2 regions of the Pseudomonas phoenicis genome follow, and region 2 is predicted to be linked to the other one. Evidence: riboswitches for the same ligand, from Rfam matches in the RefSeq annotation. Region 2 holds a riboswitch; the other holds the start of a gene.
What was found. A riboswitch is a leader RNA that binds a small molecule or an ion and turns the genes downstream of it on or off. The one in region 2 is predicted to bind manganese.
Positions count from the first base shown of each region.

Region 1 (6,955 bases), 2.0 Mb from region 2:
TAGACGAGCCTCAGGACAGTTCTAATAGACCCGCTCTAGCGGATCGATAGCCTGCTACCGCGCTCTGGCGACCGGACGGGCCTTTCGCCGCATTAGGCAAGGGTTCAGCCTCTGACCACCTCGCGCAGCGCATCCCACAGCGCTTGCACATGAGCGCGCTCGGTAGGCAACGCGCCGATGGAAACGCGCACCATCCACTGCCCTTGCAACTGCGCCGGCGTCACATAGGCCAAACCACTGGCATTGAGCCGCGCGGCCCACGCTTGCGTGTGGGCTTGCAGCGCATTGCCATCGAGCCCTGCCGGGCAATGGCGCAGGCACAGCGTCTGCAAATGCACGGGCGCCAGCAGCTGCCAATCCGCTTCGGCGTCGACCTGGGCCGCCAGCCAACGGGCGTTGTCCAGATCGCGCCTCAGCCGCTGCTGCAAAGCGTCCAGGCCTTCGCTGCGCAACATGAACCACAGCTTCAAGGCGCGGAACCGGCGACCCAGCGGAATGCCCCAGTCGCGCAGGTTCTTCACCTGAGCGTCGACGCTCGATTGCAGATAGCTGGGGTTGGTGCTCATCACCCGGATCAGGTGCTGCGGGTCGCGCACGTAGTACAGCGAGCAGTCGAAGGCTACGCCCAGCCACTTGTGCGCGTTGACCACCAGCGAGTCGGCACGCTCGATGCCCTGCCACATCCAACGGCATTCCGGCAGAATCATCGCCGAGCCGGCCATGGCGGCGTCGACGTGCAGCCACAGCCCGTGGGCCTGGGCGATGGTGCCGATGGCCTCCAGTGGGTCGAGGGCGGTGGTGGCCGTGGTACCGGTGGTGGCGACGACGGCGCAAGGTTGCAGGCCGTCGGCCAGGTCCTTGTCGATGGCCGCCTGCAAGGCCTCAGGGCGCAAGGCGTAATGGGCATCGGTAGGTATCAGGCGAATGTTGTCACGGCCAAAACCTGCCAGCAGCGCGGCTTTGTCCACCGAGCTGTGGGCCTGGGCGCTGACGTAGACGATCAGCGGCTTGGCCTGGGCTTGCAGGCCGCCTGCTGTCAAGGCATAGCCGCTGGTGCGTTCGCGGGCGCAGATCAGGGCCACTAGGGTGCTGGTCGATGCCGTGTCCTGAATCACCCCGCTCCACTGCCCTGACAGGCCCAGCGCCTGGCGCAGCCAATCGAGCGTGGTTTCTTCCAGTTCACTGAGTGCCGGGCTGGATTGCCACGACAGACCGAGCACGCCCAGGCCTGTGCTGAGAAAGTCGCCCAGCACCGACGACAACGTGCCGTTGGACGGGAAATAGCCGTAGAACTGCGGGTGCTGCCAATGGGACAGACCCGGCATCAGCAGGCGCTGGACGTCTTCGAGCATGGCCTCGAAAGGCTCGCCCTGCCGTGGGGCGGCTTGGGGCAGCGCGGCTTTCAGGTAGCCGGGCTCGACTTGGGCCATGACCGGCCGTTCGGCCACGCTCTGGCGGTAGTCGGCGATCAGGTCGATGAGCTGGTGGCCGTACTGGCGAAACTGTTCGGGGGTCATGCGGCGGGCTCCTGGGCACAGTGAACGAGGCGCCAGTGTAGGCTCGGAGCACTGCACCGGGTACCGCGCCGGGCGCATAGCTGCTATGGCGAAAGCGGTGAGCTGCCCTGCACGCTGAACTGCGATTCGCACCACAACGCAAAGACCCGTTCGCGCAACCAGCGGTGTTCGGGGGAGCCCTGCCAACGTTGGTGCCACACCACCCAGTAGCGTTGCGTGTGCTCGACGAAATCCAGTGCCCGCCAGGTCAAGGGGTGGCGCAGGCACAACTGACGCGCGATGTGTTCGGGCAAGGTGGCCAGGTAATGGGTGCTGGCCAGCACCTGCACGGTAGCGGTGAAGAACGGCACATCCAGGGCGATGCGGCGCTGCAGGCCCTGCTCGCGCAGGTGGCGGTCGACGAAGCTGTCCTTGTCGCCACCGGCGCAGATGCGCACGTGGCCGTAGGCCAGGTAATCGGCCTGGTTCAAACGATCGGCAGCGGCCAGAGGATGGTCCTGGTGCATCAGGCAGACCACGCGGTCCTCGCCCAATACCCGGCCATGCAGGTTGGGCGGCGAGTCGTCGAACAGCGTAGTGGCCAGGTCTATCTCACCGTTGGCCAGCAAGGGGTAATCGCCCGCCTGCCAGGTGCGAAAACCCAAGGACACGCCTGGCGCTTCCTGCGCCAGGGCGGCGACCAGCAACGGCAGCATGTGCTCGGCCACGTAGTCCGAGGCGGCCAGGCAAAAGCGCCGGGTGCAGCGTGCGGGGTCGAAGGTGGCCGGTCGTGGCAAGGCGCTGAGCGAATGCAGCACGGCCTGCAGAGGCGCGCGCAACTGTTCGGCCTGCTCGCTGAGCACGTAGCCGCGGCCTTGGCGTACCAACAGCGGGTCGTCGAAGGCTTGGCGCAGGTGCGCCAATTGCCGGCTCAACGCCGATTGGCTGCAACCCAGGCGCTGGGCAGCGTGGCTGAGGTTCTTCAGCTGCAAGATGCAGTCGAGGGTGCGCAGGTGGGCGAGGCTCAGGGCGGCGAACGCGGCGTTCATGGGCGGGGCCTAAACGGTGTAAGAAGCTTGCAGATCGCCTGCCAGGCTGACAGCGACCGTGGCAGGCTGCGCAGCGTTTGGGCGTTGAAAAGCGCTCGATACTGCCAGAGGCCGCTAGGCTGCGGGCGAGCGCCAACCGCGTCTATTGCGGTTCGGGTTGCCGGAGCCACGAGCGGGCCCCGGCGCGTTCGGTCACTCGGTGAGGCCGACGTAGACGTTCTGCACGTCGTCGTGATGGTCGATGGCTTCGAGGAAGGCTTCCACTTCGGCCAGGGCCTCGGCGCTGAGGCTGGCGGCGCTGATCGGGTTCTTCGGGGTGTAGCCGATCTTGGCCGAGGTGACGGTGAAGCCGTGCTCGGGCAGGGTTTTCTGCACAGCGCCCAGATCGCCGGTGTCGGTGATGAACAGGGTCGAACCCGGCTCTTCGCCTTCTTCGAAATCCTGCGCGCCGGCTTCGATGGCGGCCATTTCCGGGTCGGCATCGCCTTGCGGAGTGGCTTCGATCAGGCCGACGTGGTTGAAGTCCCACGATACCGAGCCGCTGGCGCCCAGCTGGCCCTTGCGGAAGGCCACGCGGATTTCGGCGACGGTACGGTTGACGTTGTCGGTCAGGCATTCGACGATCAGCGGCACTTGGTGCGGCGCGAAGCCTTCGTAGGTGACGGCGGTGTATTGCACGGTGTCGCCGTCCAGGCCTGCACCTTTACGGATGGCGCGTTCCAAGGTCTCGCGGGTCATCGAGGCCTTCTTGGCCTGTTCCACGGCCAGGCGCAGGCGCGGGTTCATGTCCGGATCGGCACCCGACTTGGCGGCGATCTGAATCTCCTTGGCCAATTTGCCCATGACCTTGCCTTTGGCGTTGGCCGCGGCTTCTTTATGTTTGGCTTTCCACTGTGCGCCCATGACGACTCTCTAGATTTCGCTGGCCGATTCAGGAAGCGACCGGCCAAGGTGGGGTGCAGTTTATACGCCCTCGGCCAGGTCTCGACAACTCTGCGCACCCCACGGCTGCGCGCTTTAGCGCGTGGCAACCACGAACAGCCTCGGAAAGGCCAACAGCACCTGGGCGTCGTCGGCGCCCGGGTAGTCGGCGCACAGGGCCTCGCGGTACTGGGCCAGGAACGCCGTCTGCCCGGCCGGGTCGAGGCGCGCCAGATAAGGCCGCAACGCCGAGCCCTTGAACCACTCGACCACCGCATCGACACCGCCGGCCAGGGGGTGGTGGTAGGTGGTGCACCAGACGTCGACCTGCTCGCACAGCGGCGCCAGCAACTCGAAGTAGAACGGCGCGGCGTGGCGCGGCGGCAGGCTGAAGTCGGCGAACATAGCGGCCCATTCGCCGCTGCCGGCGACTTCGCGCAGCCGGCGGTGCGCGGGTTCGTCGAGGTTGTCGGGCGTTTGCACGGCCAGGCTGCCACCTTCACTGAGTTGCGCGACCAGGTGCGGGTAGAGCGTGTGGTGTGCGGGCACCCACTGCAAGGATGCGTTGGCCAGAATCAGATCTTGCGGCTGCGGGGCGCTCCACTGGGCGATGTCGGCCTGCTCGAGATGCACCCGCGGCACGTTCAGGCGTGGACGCTGACGGGCCTGGTCGAGCATGTCCCGGTCGCTGTCCAGGGCGGTCACCTGGCTGTCGGGGCAGCGCTGCAGCAGCACCTCGGTGGAGTTGCCCGGCCCGCAGCCGAGATCCGTGGCATGGCGCACGGGGCGCGGCGCCACGGCCGCGAGCAGATCGCGCACCGGGCGCGTGCGTTGGTCTTCGAAACGGACGTATTGGCTGGCGGACCAGGACATGGGCGACTCCTTGGAGGGGATGGGCAACAGCATAAGGCAGCTGATCGCGATTGCCAGCCGGACCGTCTGTGGGTGGGGCCACCCTCGGGCCCTGTGGGCGCGCGGTCAGTGTGCCGGTAGCTGAACCGATACGCGTTGACCTGCCGGCACGCGCAGCGGCCGATCGCGAATCGAGCGCGAGGACGAACCTTGCGAAACAAGCATTCCGTTTATCGGAACCAACGGGCATAATGCCCGCCCTCGTTGGGGAGTAGCCTGCGCTGGCGGCCTTGGGCACAGCGCGTTCACGTCAACATTCTCGGCAGCGGCCGTGGCGTGGACATCTTCGGATTGGCGAGACCAACGACGCATCCATGCCTAAGGTCGGGCGTGTGGTCGCGTCGTTGACTCATAGCCCGACCGGATTACCGACCGTGAATCCCATTTCCCTCTTCTTCCTGGCCCTGGCCATGTCCACCGACGCCTTCGCGGCGGCCATCGGCAAAGGCGCCACCCTGCACCGTCCGCGCCTGAGCGAAGCCCTGCGCACCGGTTTGATCTTCGGCGTCATCGAAGGCCTCACGCCTCTGATCGGCTGGGCCATCGGTCAGGCCGCCAGCGGTTACGTGCAAGCCTGGGACCACTGGATCGCCTTCACCCTCCTGCTGCTGCTCGGTCTGCACATGATCCACAACGGCCTGCAGGCCGACCACGACGAAGCAGAAAAACCCGCCCAGCACGGTTTCGCCATGCTCGCCCTGACCGCCTTCGCCACCAGCATCGACGCGCTGGCCGTGGGCATCGGCCTGGCCTTCATCGATGTCAACATCCTGGTAGCGGCCGCTGCCATCGGCTGTGCGACGCTGGTCATGGTCACCCTTGGGGTGATGCTCGGCCGGGTGCTCGGCACCCTGGTGGGCAAGCGTGCGGAAATCCTCGGTGGCGTGGTGCTGATGCTGATCGGCGCGACTATCCTCTACGAGCACCTGTCGGCGCAGTGACGCACCGATGCGCCCGGTCAGGGGTGTCTGGACCGGGCGCCCCAGGCTTTTCGCCTGCCCCCTCGTTGCCGCCCGGATTTGTCGGTATGGTGGCGACAGAGAAGGATGTTCTACCTGCACAGGAAAGACCCAATGCCCACACGCAACGTCATCAACGCCTCCGTCAGCCCCAAAGGCAGCCTGGAGACGCTGTCGCAACGTGAAGTTCAGCAACTCAGCGAAGCCGGTTCCGGCACCCTCTACACCCTGTTCCGCCAGTGCGCCCTGGCCATCCTCAACACCGGTGCCCACGTCGATAACGCCAAGACCATTCTCGAGGCCTACCAAGACTTCGAAGTACGCATTCACCAGCAAGACCGCGGCGTGCGCCTGGAACTGCTGAACGCGCCGGCCGACGCCTTCGTCGACGGCGAAATGATCGCCAGCACCCGCGAAATGCTGTTCAGCGCCCTGCGCGACATCGTCTATACCGAAAGCGAGCTGGCCAGCCAGCGGATCGACCTGGAAAGCTCCCAGGGCATCACCGATTACGTCTTCCACCTTCTGCGCAACGCCCGCACCCTGCGCCCCGGCGTGGAGCCGAAGATGGTGGTGTGCTGGGGCGGCCATTCGATCAGCAGCGAGGAATACCAGTACACCAAGAAAGTCGGCCACGAACTGGGCCTGCGCAAACTCGACATCTGCACCGGCTGCGGCCCTGGCGTGATGAAGGGCCCGATGAAGGGCGCGACCATCGCCCACGCCAAACAGCGCATGGCCGGCAGCCGCTACCTGGGCCTGACCGAGCCGGGCATCATCGCCGCCGAAGCGCCCAACCCGATCGTCAACGAACTGGTGATCCTGCCCGACATCGAAAAACGCCTGGAAGCCTTCGTGCGCGTGGGCCACGGCATCATCATCTTCCCTGGCGGCGCCGGCACGGCAGAAGAGTTCCTCTACCTGCTGGGCATCCTCATGCACCCGGACAACGCCTCGCTGCCCTTCCCGGTCGTGCTCACCGGCCCGCGCAGCGCCGAAGCCTTCCTGATGCAGCTGCACGCCTTCGTCGGCGCCACCCTGGGCGAGCAGGCGCAACGGCACTACCAGATCATCATCGACGACCCGGCTGCCGTGGCCCGGCACATGGTCGAAGGGCTCAAAGCGGTCAAACAGTTCCGCCGCGAGCGTAACGACGCCTTCCATTTCAACTGGTTGCTGAAAATCGACGAGGGCTTCCAGCACCCGTTCGATCCCACCCACGAGAACATGGCCAACCTCAGCCTGCGCCGCGACCTGCCGCCGCACCAGCTGGCCGCCAACCTGCGCCGGGCGTTTTCCGGGATCGTCGCGGGCAACGTCAAGGACAACGGCATCCGCCTGATCGAGCGACACGGGCCGTACCAGATCCACGGTGACAGTGCAGTGATGGACCCGCTGGGCAAACTGCTGCAGGCCTTCGTCGACCAGCACCGGATGAAGCTGCCGGGCGGCGCTGCCTATGTACCGTGCTACCAAGTGGTGAGCTGAACAGCGTCGGAGCGGCCGCTTGGTCGCTCCGACATCCGCCGTCTTTTCCTACCCCCATCGGTGAACCTGCCGCTATAAAAATGGTCTTTGGCTGACGGTCAACCCACCCGACCGAATCACGGCCCGCTGC
Region 1 is NZ_CP154852.1:4,512,782-4,519,736, forward strand. It holds gene AA0Z93_RS20510 (DOPA decarboxylase) at 105-1,517, opposite strand; gene AA0Z93_RS20515 (LysR family transcriptional regulator) at 1,601-2,545, opposite strand; gene AA0Z93_RS20520 (YebC/PmpR family DNA-binding transcriptional regulator) at 2,738-3,448, opposite strand; gene tam (trans-aconitate 2-methyltransferase) at 3,563-4,339, opposite strand; yybP-ykoY riboswitch at 4,573-4,744, shown strand; gene mntP (manganese efflux pump MntP) at 4,753-5,319, shown strand; gene ppnN (nucleotide 5'-monophosphate nucleosidase PpnN) at 5,452-6,825, shown strand.
Region 1: another riboswitch for manganese. It lies ahead of mntP (manganese efflux pump MntP); the one in region 2 lies ahead of AA0Z93_RS07610 (hypothetical protein).

Region 2 (6,955 bases):
CACGCAGCGTCTACCTGTGGGGCCCGGTGGGCCGCGGCAAGAGTTTCGTACTCGACGGTTTCTTCGATGCCGTCGCCCTGCCGCACAAGCGCCGTGTGCACTTCCATGCCTTCTTCCGCGAACTGCACCAGCGCCTGTTCGACCACCTCGACAGCGGCCAGGCCATGGACAAGGCCTTGGACGACCTGCTCGGCGACTGCCGGCTGCTGTGCTTCGACGAGTTCCACCTGCACGACATCGGCGACGCCATGCTCATCAGCCGGCTGTTCAAGGCCCTCTTCGGCCGGGGCATAGCGCTGTTGGTCACTTCCAACTACGCGCCCGGACAGTTGCTGCCCAATCCGCTCTACCACGAGCGTTTCCTGCCCACCATCGCGCTGATCGAGCAGCACATGGACGTGCTCGCCGTCGCCGGCGAAGTGGACTACCGCGGCTTGACCAGCGCCGAACCGGACCCGTTCCACCAGGGCGCCTACCTCTGCCCCGGCAACCCGGCCCAGCGTCAGGCCCTGGGCCTGCCGCAGCGCCCCGCCCGCGCCCACGACATCAAAGTCGGCCACCGCCTGCTGCGGGTGCTGGGCGCCGAGGGACGGACCCTGCACGGCTCGTTCAAGCACCTCTGCGAAGGCCCGACCGCCACCATGGACTACCTGGCGCTGGTGGCCGACCACGACCGCTGGATTCTCGAAGACCTGCCGCAGCTCTCCAGAGCTTCGGCGGCCGCGCAGCAGCGCTTCATCAACCTCATCGATGTGCTGTACGACCGCCGCTGCCAGGTGTTTCTGATCAGTGCGCTGCCCTTGCACGAAGCCTTGAACAGCGCGGAAGCGGCCGATCTTTCCCGCACCCGCAGCCGCCTGTCGCAGTTGCGCCAGATCGCGGCGCTGGACGATGCACCGGTGTGCGCCGATCCTGGCTGAGCCGGCGCCATCGAGCCGAACGACCGGTTTTTCGTTCGGAAAAAACAGGCCCGAGACCGGACCATTCACCACAGGAAGTCGTCTGCCATGGAAGAAGCGTTGTCGTTGGGTGGGTCGAGTTACGCCGTCGTGTTCGCAACGCTGTTGGGCGCCTACGTCATCTTCGGCATCGCCGGGTTCGGCTCCGCGCTGATCGCCAGCCCCGTGCTGGCGCTCTACATCCCCATCGCCAAGATCGTGCCGCTGCTGGCGCTGATGGACCTGTGCGCCGCCTGCATCAACGTCAGCCGCGACGGACGCAAGGCCGACTGGCGCGAGCTGCGCCGGCTGGTGCCGATGATGGTGCTGGGCAGCCTGGTGGGTGCGGCGATCCTGCTCACGGCACGGCCCGAGGGCCTGTTGCTGGCCCTGGGGCTGTTCGTGGTCGGCTATGCCTTGTATTCACTCAGCGGCCTCAAGCCCCAACGCCGCTTCGGGCCGGCCACGGCCATTCCCTTTGGCGGCGTGGGCGGGGTGTTCAGCGCGTTGTTCGGCAGCGGCGGCTTCATCTACGCCATCTACCTGAGCGGCCGGCTCGACAGCAAAGACGCCTTGCGCATCACCCAGACCACCCTGATCGGCCTCAGCACCCTGACCCGCGTGGTGCTGTTCGCGCTGGCCGGGGTGTACCTGGACACTTCGCTGCTGTGGCTGGCGCTGTCGCTGGCGCCGGGCATGGTGCTGGGGATTACGCTGGGGCGGCGGATGACTTTGAGGATGTCGCGCGAGCAGTTCCTCAGGGTCATCAACCTGGTGGTGTTGGGGTCGGGCATCGTGCTGATTCTGCGCTACTGCCTGTAGCCGAAGGTCGCCGACGCTGTGTCCGCCCAGGGATTCACTGGCTGGCCTTCTTCGCCGAGTCCTGGGAGGTGATCGCGGCAACAGGTGGCACCAGCTCCAGCACGCGATCGCGCCCTCCTTCGGCGAGCAGATAGGTGCCTTCGGCAGTGCGCACGATGGATTGCGGCGCCTTGAGGAACGACAGGATGGTCTGCCGCCCGCCCTGGGGGTCGACCAGCAGCAGGCGGGCGCGGTGGGTGGCGTCTTCAGTTATCCACAGGCCGCGTTGGTCGCACATCAGAAACGTCGGCTGGTTCAGGTTGGCCAGCACGACCGGGTCGCGGCGGTCCTGGGTGAGTTGGCGGACCTGGCCGGCCTTCTTCTGCGTGTAGAGCAGGCGGCCGTCCGTGCAACGGGTGATGGATTCGGCCTCGTCGAGCCGGTCGCGCAACACGGTCAGCGAGCGGTCGCTCCAGCGGTAGCGCAGCAGGCGGCCATCCTCTTTGCGGTCCTCGATGGCATACAGGTCGTCGCCATCGTTCCATAGCCCCTGGACGTTGTGGCCTTCGAACAATGGGGTGACCTTGCCTTGCTTGAGCAGGCTGACCATGGCGCCCCCCACTTCCTGGCTGAACACCCATCCGCCCTGGGCTGCCGCCATGCCGTCGGGTTTCGACAACTGGCTCACCACGCTCTGGCGCGTGCCATCGGCATGGATGCGCACGATGCTGCCTTTGCCGTCGCGCAGTTCCTGGCTGACCATCAGCGAGCCGTCGGCCAGCGGCGCCAGGGACGCGGCCTTGGGTACGTTCGTGTGGTTGACCTGAACGCGCCAGCCGGCAGCCGCTTGCACCGGGTAAAAGCTCTGCCAGGCGAAGAAACCCAGCGTGGCGACGAGCAGTACGCCAACGACGCACAGCAGGGTTCGGAAGAGGGGGAAAAAAGTGCTCAAAACGATGATCCCGTCGGGCTGTGGATCAACGACGCCACCACACGCCCGACGTTAGGCATGGAAGCGTCGTTGGTCTTGCCAACCCGAAGGTGTCTGCGCCACGGCGGATGCCGAGCATGTTGACGCAGACGCTCTGTGCCCAAGCCCAGAGCCGGCTACTCCCCAACGAAGGTGCGCCACTCTAGCGGCTCGGATGTCAAAAAAGGATCAACGCCGCGCGCAGTGCCGGTTTTCGAACGCGAGCGCCGCAAGGCACGCTCGTCCGGTGGGCGGCCTGCACGATCAATACTTCCAGGTTACCGACGCCGTCAGGTTGCGCGGCGCGCCGTAGCTGGCGGTGGTGGCGTTGTTGTACAGCGACAGCAGGTATTTGCGGTCGGTGAGGTTGTTCAGGTTGAGCGATGTGCTCCAGTGGCTGTCGATGTCGTAGCTGCTCATCAGGTCGACCAGGCCGTAGGCGTTCTGCGCAATGGCACCGTTGTTGTCGTTCTCCACTTTGGTCTGCCAGCTGACCCGCGCACCGACCTTCATCTGCGGCAGGCTCGGCAGGCGGTAGGTGGCCATGGCGCGGATCGCATGGGCGGGCACGTACTTGCGGGCGCGGTCGCCGTCGTCGTTGTCGATGTGTACGTAGGTGTAGCCGGCGAGCAGGTCCACGCCTGGGGTCACTTCGCCCGAGGCTTGCAGCTCGACGCCGTGGCTCTTCACGTCGCCTGGGATGGACAGGTTCTGGCTGCCGTCGAACACGGTGCTCACGACCACGTTGCGCTGCTCGGTCTTGAACAGTGCGCCGGTCAGGTGCAGGCGCTGGTCCAGCACACTGCCCTTGATGCCGACTTCCATGCTCTTGCCTTCCAGCGGGTCGAGCAGGCGACCGTCCAGGCCGACCGCGTTGTACTGCGGGCTGTAGATCTGGGTCCAACTGCCGTAGACGCTCCAGGCGTCGTTCAGGTCGTAGACCAGGCCGGTGTAGGGCGTGACCTTGCCGTGTTCGCGGGTGTAGTGCTCGGTGTCATAGCTGGTGCCCTTGCCGTCGGCGCTGAGCATGCGCGCACCGACGATCCAGTGCAGGTCGTCGGCCAGGCTGAAGCGGGCGCCGCCGAAGATGCTTTTTTGTGTGTCCTGGAAGTTTTGTCCCAGCGCTTCGCTGGTGGCACCGAACGTGGGCATGGGCGTGGCGCCCGCCAGAATCCCCGAGAAAGAGGTGCCGAAGGCGCTACCATTTTCGAGGTCCTCGTCGTACTCCTGGCCCTTCTGGTGGGTGCGCCCATAGGCCGCGCCGAAGGTCAGTTGGTGCTCGCGGCCGAACAGGCTGAAGGGACCTTGCACCTTGGCTTCACCGATCAGCTGGTGCGCCTCGCTGCGGGTGTGGTTGGCATAAGCACCCGCCACATCGTCGGTGACCGAGCCGACATACAGCATGTTGGTGTTCTGCTTTTCCTGAATGCCGGTGGCGGTCAGGGTCGCACTCCAATCATTGCCGAAATCGTGCTTGAGCTCGGCGAAGGCGCGCTGGGTGTGCAGGTTCCAATAGGTCCACGGCTGGCCGATGTTGCTGCTGCGGCTGCTGTAGTGGATCGGATTGCCGCTGCTGTCGACCAACGGCAGGTTGCCCCAGGTGCTGCCGTTGGCATCGCTGTTGTGCTGAGACAAGCCTAGGGTCACGGTGTCGGCGTCGGACAGGTCGAACGCCAGCAAACCCGCCGCGATGTTGCGCTCGTGGCTGTAGCGGTCCATCCACGAGTTGCCCTTGTCGTGGGAATAGATGAAGCGGCCACGCACGTTGCCGCTGTCGGTCAGCGGGCCGGCGACATCGACGTCCACACGGCGGCCGTCCCAGGAACCGACCGAAGTCTCGACCTGCGCCTGGAAGGTATCGGTCGGGCGCTTGCGCACGAAGTTGACCGTGGCCGAGGGGTTGCCCGCCCCGCTCATCAAGCCGTTGGCGCCGTGCAGCACGTCGATCTGCTCGTATTCGGCCAGGTCCTGCTCGCCCACCAGCACGCTGCTGACGAAGGGCATGCCCACGCCGTCGTACTCGAAATTGTTGATGTCGAAACCGCGCGAGGTGAACTGGGTGCGGTCGGTCTCGGTCTGCTCGACGGTCACCGACGGCGCGGCGCGCAGGGCGTCCTTGATGCCGGTGATCTTGAAGTCGTCCAGTTCCTGGCGGGTGATGGTGGTCACGCCCTGCGGCGTCTGCTTGTCGGTCAGGCCGAGCTTGGTGGTGCTGGACGACGCCCTGCCTTCATATCCTTCGCTCGGGCCTTCGTCGCGGTTCTGCACGCTTTCGACCTGGATGGCGGGCAGCGTGAGGTCGTCGGCCGCGTGAACGATGGGCATGGCGCTGCACGCGCCGACGAGCAGCAGGCGGGCAGGAAGATGAGTTTTCAAGGCGGTGTCCTGGGCAGGGCGAATGGAAATGGGAGGCGTTTCTGTTAGGCCTGGGAAACTACCTTAAATGGGAAAGTTTCTTGATAAATAATTTTTCATGTTCACCCGTGTCAGCTTGTGGCATCTCAGGCTGAAACTCCCGGGCTGTGCGGCATGCAAGGCTCAGCGGTCGGGGAACACATCGCGGGCCACTTCCGGCGCGGCGAACAACCGGGTCGCGTCGTGGCCCACGCCGTCGATCTGCCATTGCCGGTGTCGGATGGGCAGTTGCCAGCGCCGCGCCAGGTCCGCTTCGTAACGCAGGTAGTCGAGCTGCCGCTCGACGCGGGTGCGGCCCTGGAGCTGCGCACCGCAGGCGCGGTCCATCACCCGGTCGTCGGGGTGGTCGTCCAGGCGCCCGACCAGGTAGGTGACGTCGCGGGCGGCATAGCGCTGGAACACCTGCCGCGGGCTCAGGCCCTGGGACGTGAAGTAGTCGGGCGCGCCGTTCAGGCCATAGCGGTACTGGTCGTAGTCCGGGCACGCCTGCAAGGAAGCCGTTTCGAAGCGCTCGCCTTGCAGGCGCGTGGCGTCCAGGTAGAGGTAGGACGATGGGCTGGACACCACGTAGCGCACGGCCAGGCCAGGGCGCAACGTCTGGTCGCCGCTGCCGAGCAGGGCGTAGCGTTGCATCAGTTGGCCCCCGGCCGAATGGCCGATGAGCACGATCTCCTGGAGTGCCGGAAAGCGTTGGCGGTCGCCGAGGTAGGTCAGCAGGTCGTCGAGCACCGTGAAACCGGCGATGCCGGTTCGGCCGCTCGACGAGGGCGTGCCGTGCATCCAGCGGTTCCTGGCCCACAGCGGCATGGTGGGCGTGGCGGCCCGGTCGTTGGGCGTGAGGAAGCGAGGCGCCAAGAGGAGCGTGTCGGCCGGGGTGAAGCCGGCGTGCTCGAGCAGGGTCTGGCCACTGGCGTAGTAAGCGTCGGCGTTGCGCTGCACGCCATGCACGATGACCACGGCACGCCGCACGGGAAGGCTGGGGCGTTGCAGGTCGGCGTTCGCGAAGGCCTGCAGGTCGTAGGGTGCTGGAGCGCCCAGGTGCAGGGTTTGCGGGGCGGCAAAGGTATGCGCGGTCAGCAGGCTGGTGAGCAGCACCAGGCAAACGCGTATGAAGGTATGCACGGCGCGCGGAGGCATGGGGCTACCTGCTGCTGGGGGTGGGCCGAGGGCACCTGCCGCGTTGCCAGTGATTGGGCTGGCGCCGCGAGATGAGTGACGAGCAGGATGGCAGCAAGCCGGCCGCGAGTGCCAATGAAACCTATCTCAAGGGGCACGCGTTCCCTTGGGCGATTTCGGTGTCGTGGCAGCGAACCGGCCGCTCCAACAGGAAGCGTGTATTTCAAGCTCACTGACCTGTGGTAGCGGCCGGTTTGGCGCTCCGATCCATTGTCTTCATAGCACTGCGGCCCTTCAGACACTTCAACACACTCACCAAATTGATGCGCATGCCCTCACGATGTGCACGCCTGGTGGGTCAACGCAGTCGGCTTCGACGGAAAAATTCGATAACCACCTGTTTACATTGAACATTCCATAATTGGCCCAATGCTTGCTGAGTCGGTTGCATAACTTGGATACAACATGGAATCCGCTATGCACATCGAACGATCACCCTGCTTCGGTTGGACGGTCAGCGAATGGATCGCAGCCTATCGGAAGCAGTCGCTGACCCCAGAGAGTCTACTGGCGCTGCTGGATGCATTCCCAAGTGACGACCGTGCCTGGATCAGCCTGGTCCAACGCGAGCAATTGACCGCGCAATTGGCGGAGCTGGAGCAGCGCCTCGCGGCAGTCGAGGGCGACCTCGACCGGTTGCCGCTGTACGGCGTGC
Region 2 is NZ_CP154852.1:1,673,271-1,680,225, forward strand. It holds gene zapE (cell division protein ZapE) at 1-920, shown strand, start outside; gene AA0Z93_RS07605 (sulfite exporter TauE/SafE family protein) at 1,008-1,760, shown strand; gene AA0Z93_RS07610 (hypothetical protein) at 1,795-2,691, opposite strand; yybP-ykoY riboswitch at 2,702-2,867, opposite strand; gene AA0Z93_RS07615 (TonB-dependent siderophore receptor) at 2,974-5,034, opposite strand; gene AA0Z93_RS07620 (hypothetical protein) at 5,248-6,261, opposite strand; gene atzF (allophanate hydrolase) at 6,718-6,955, shown strand, end outside.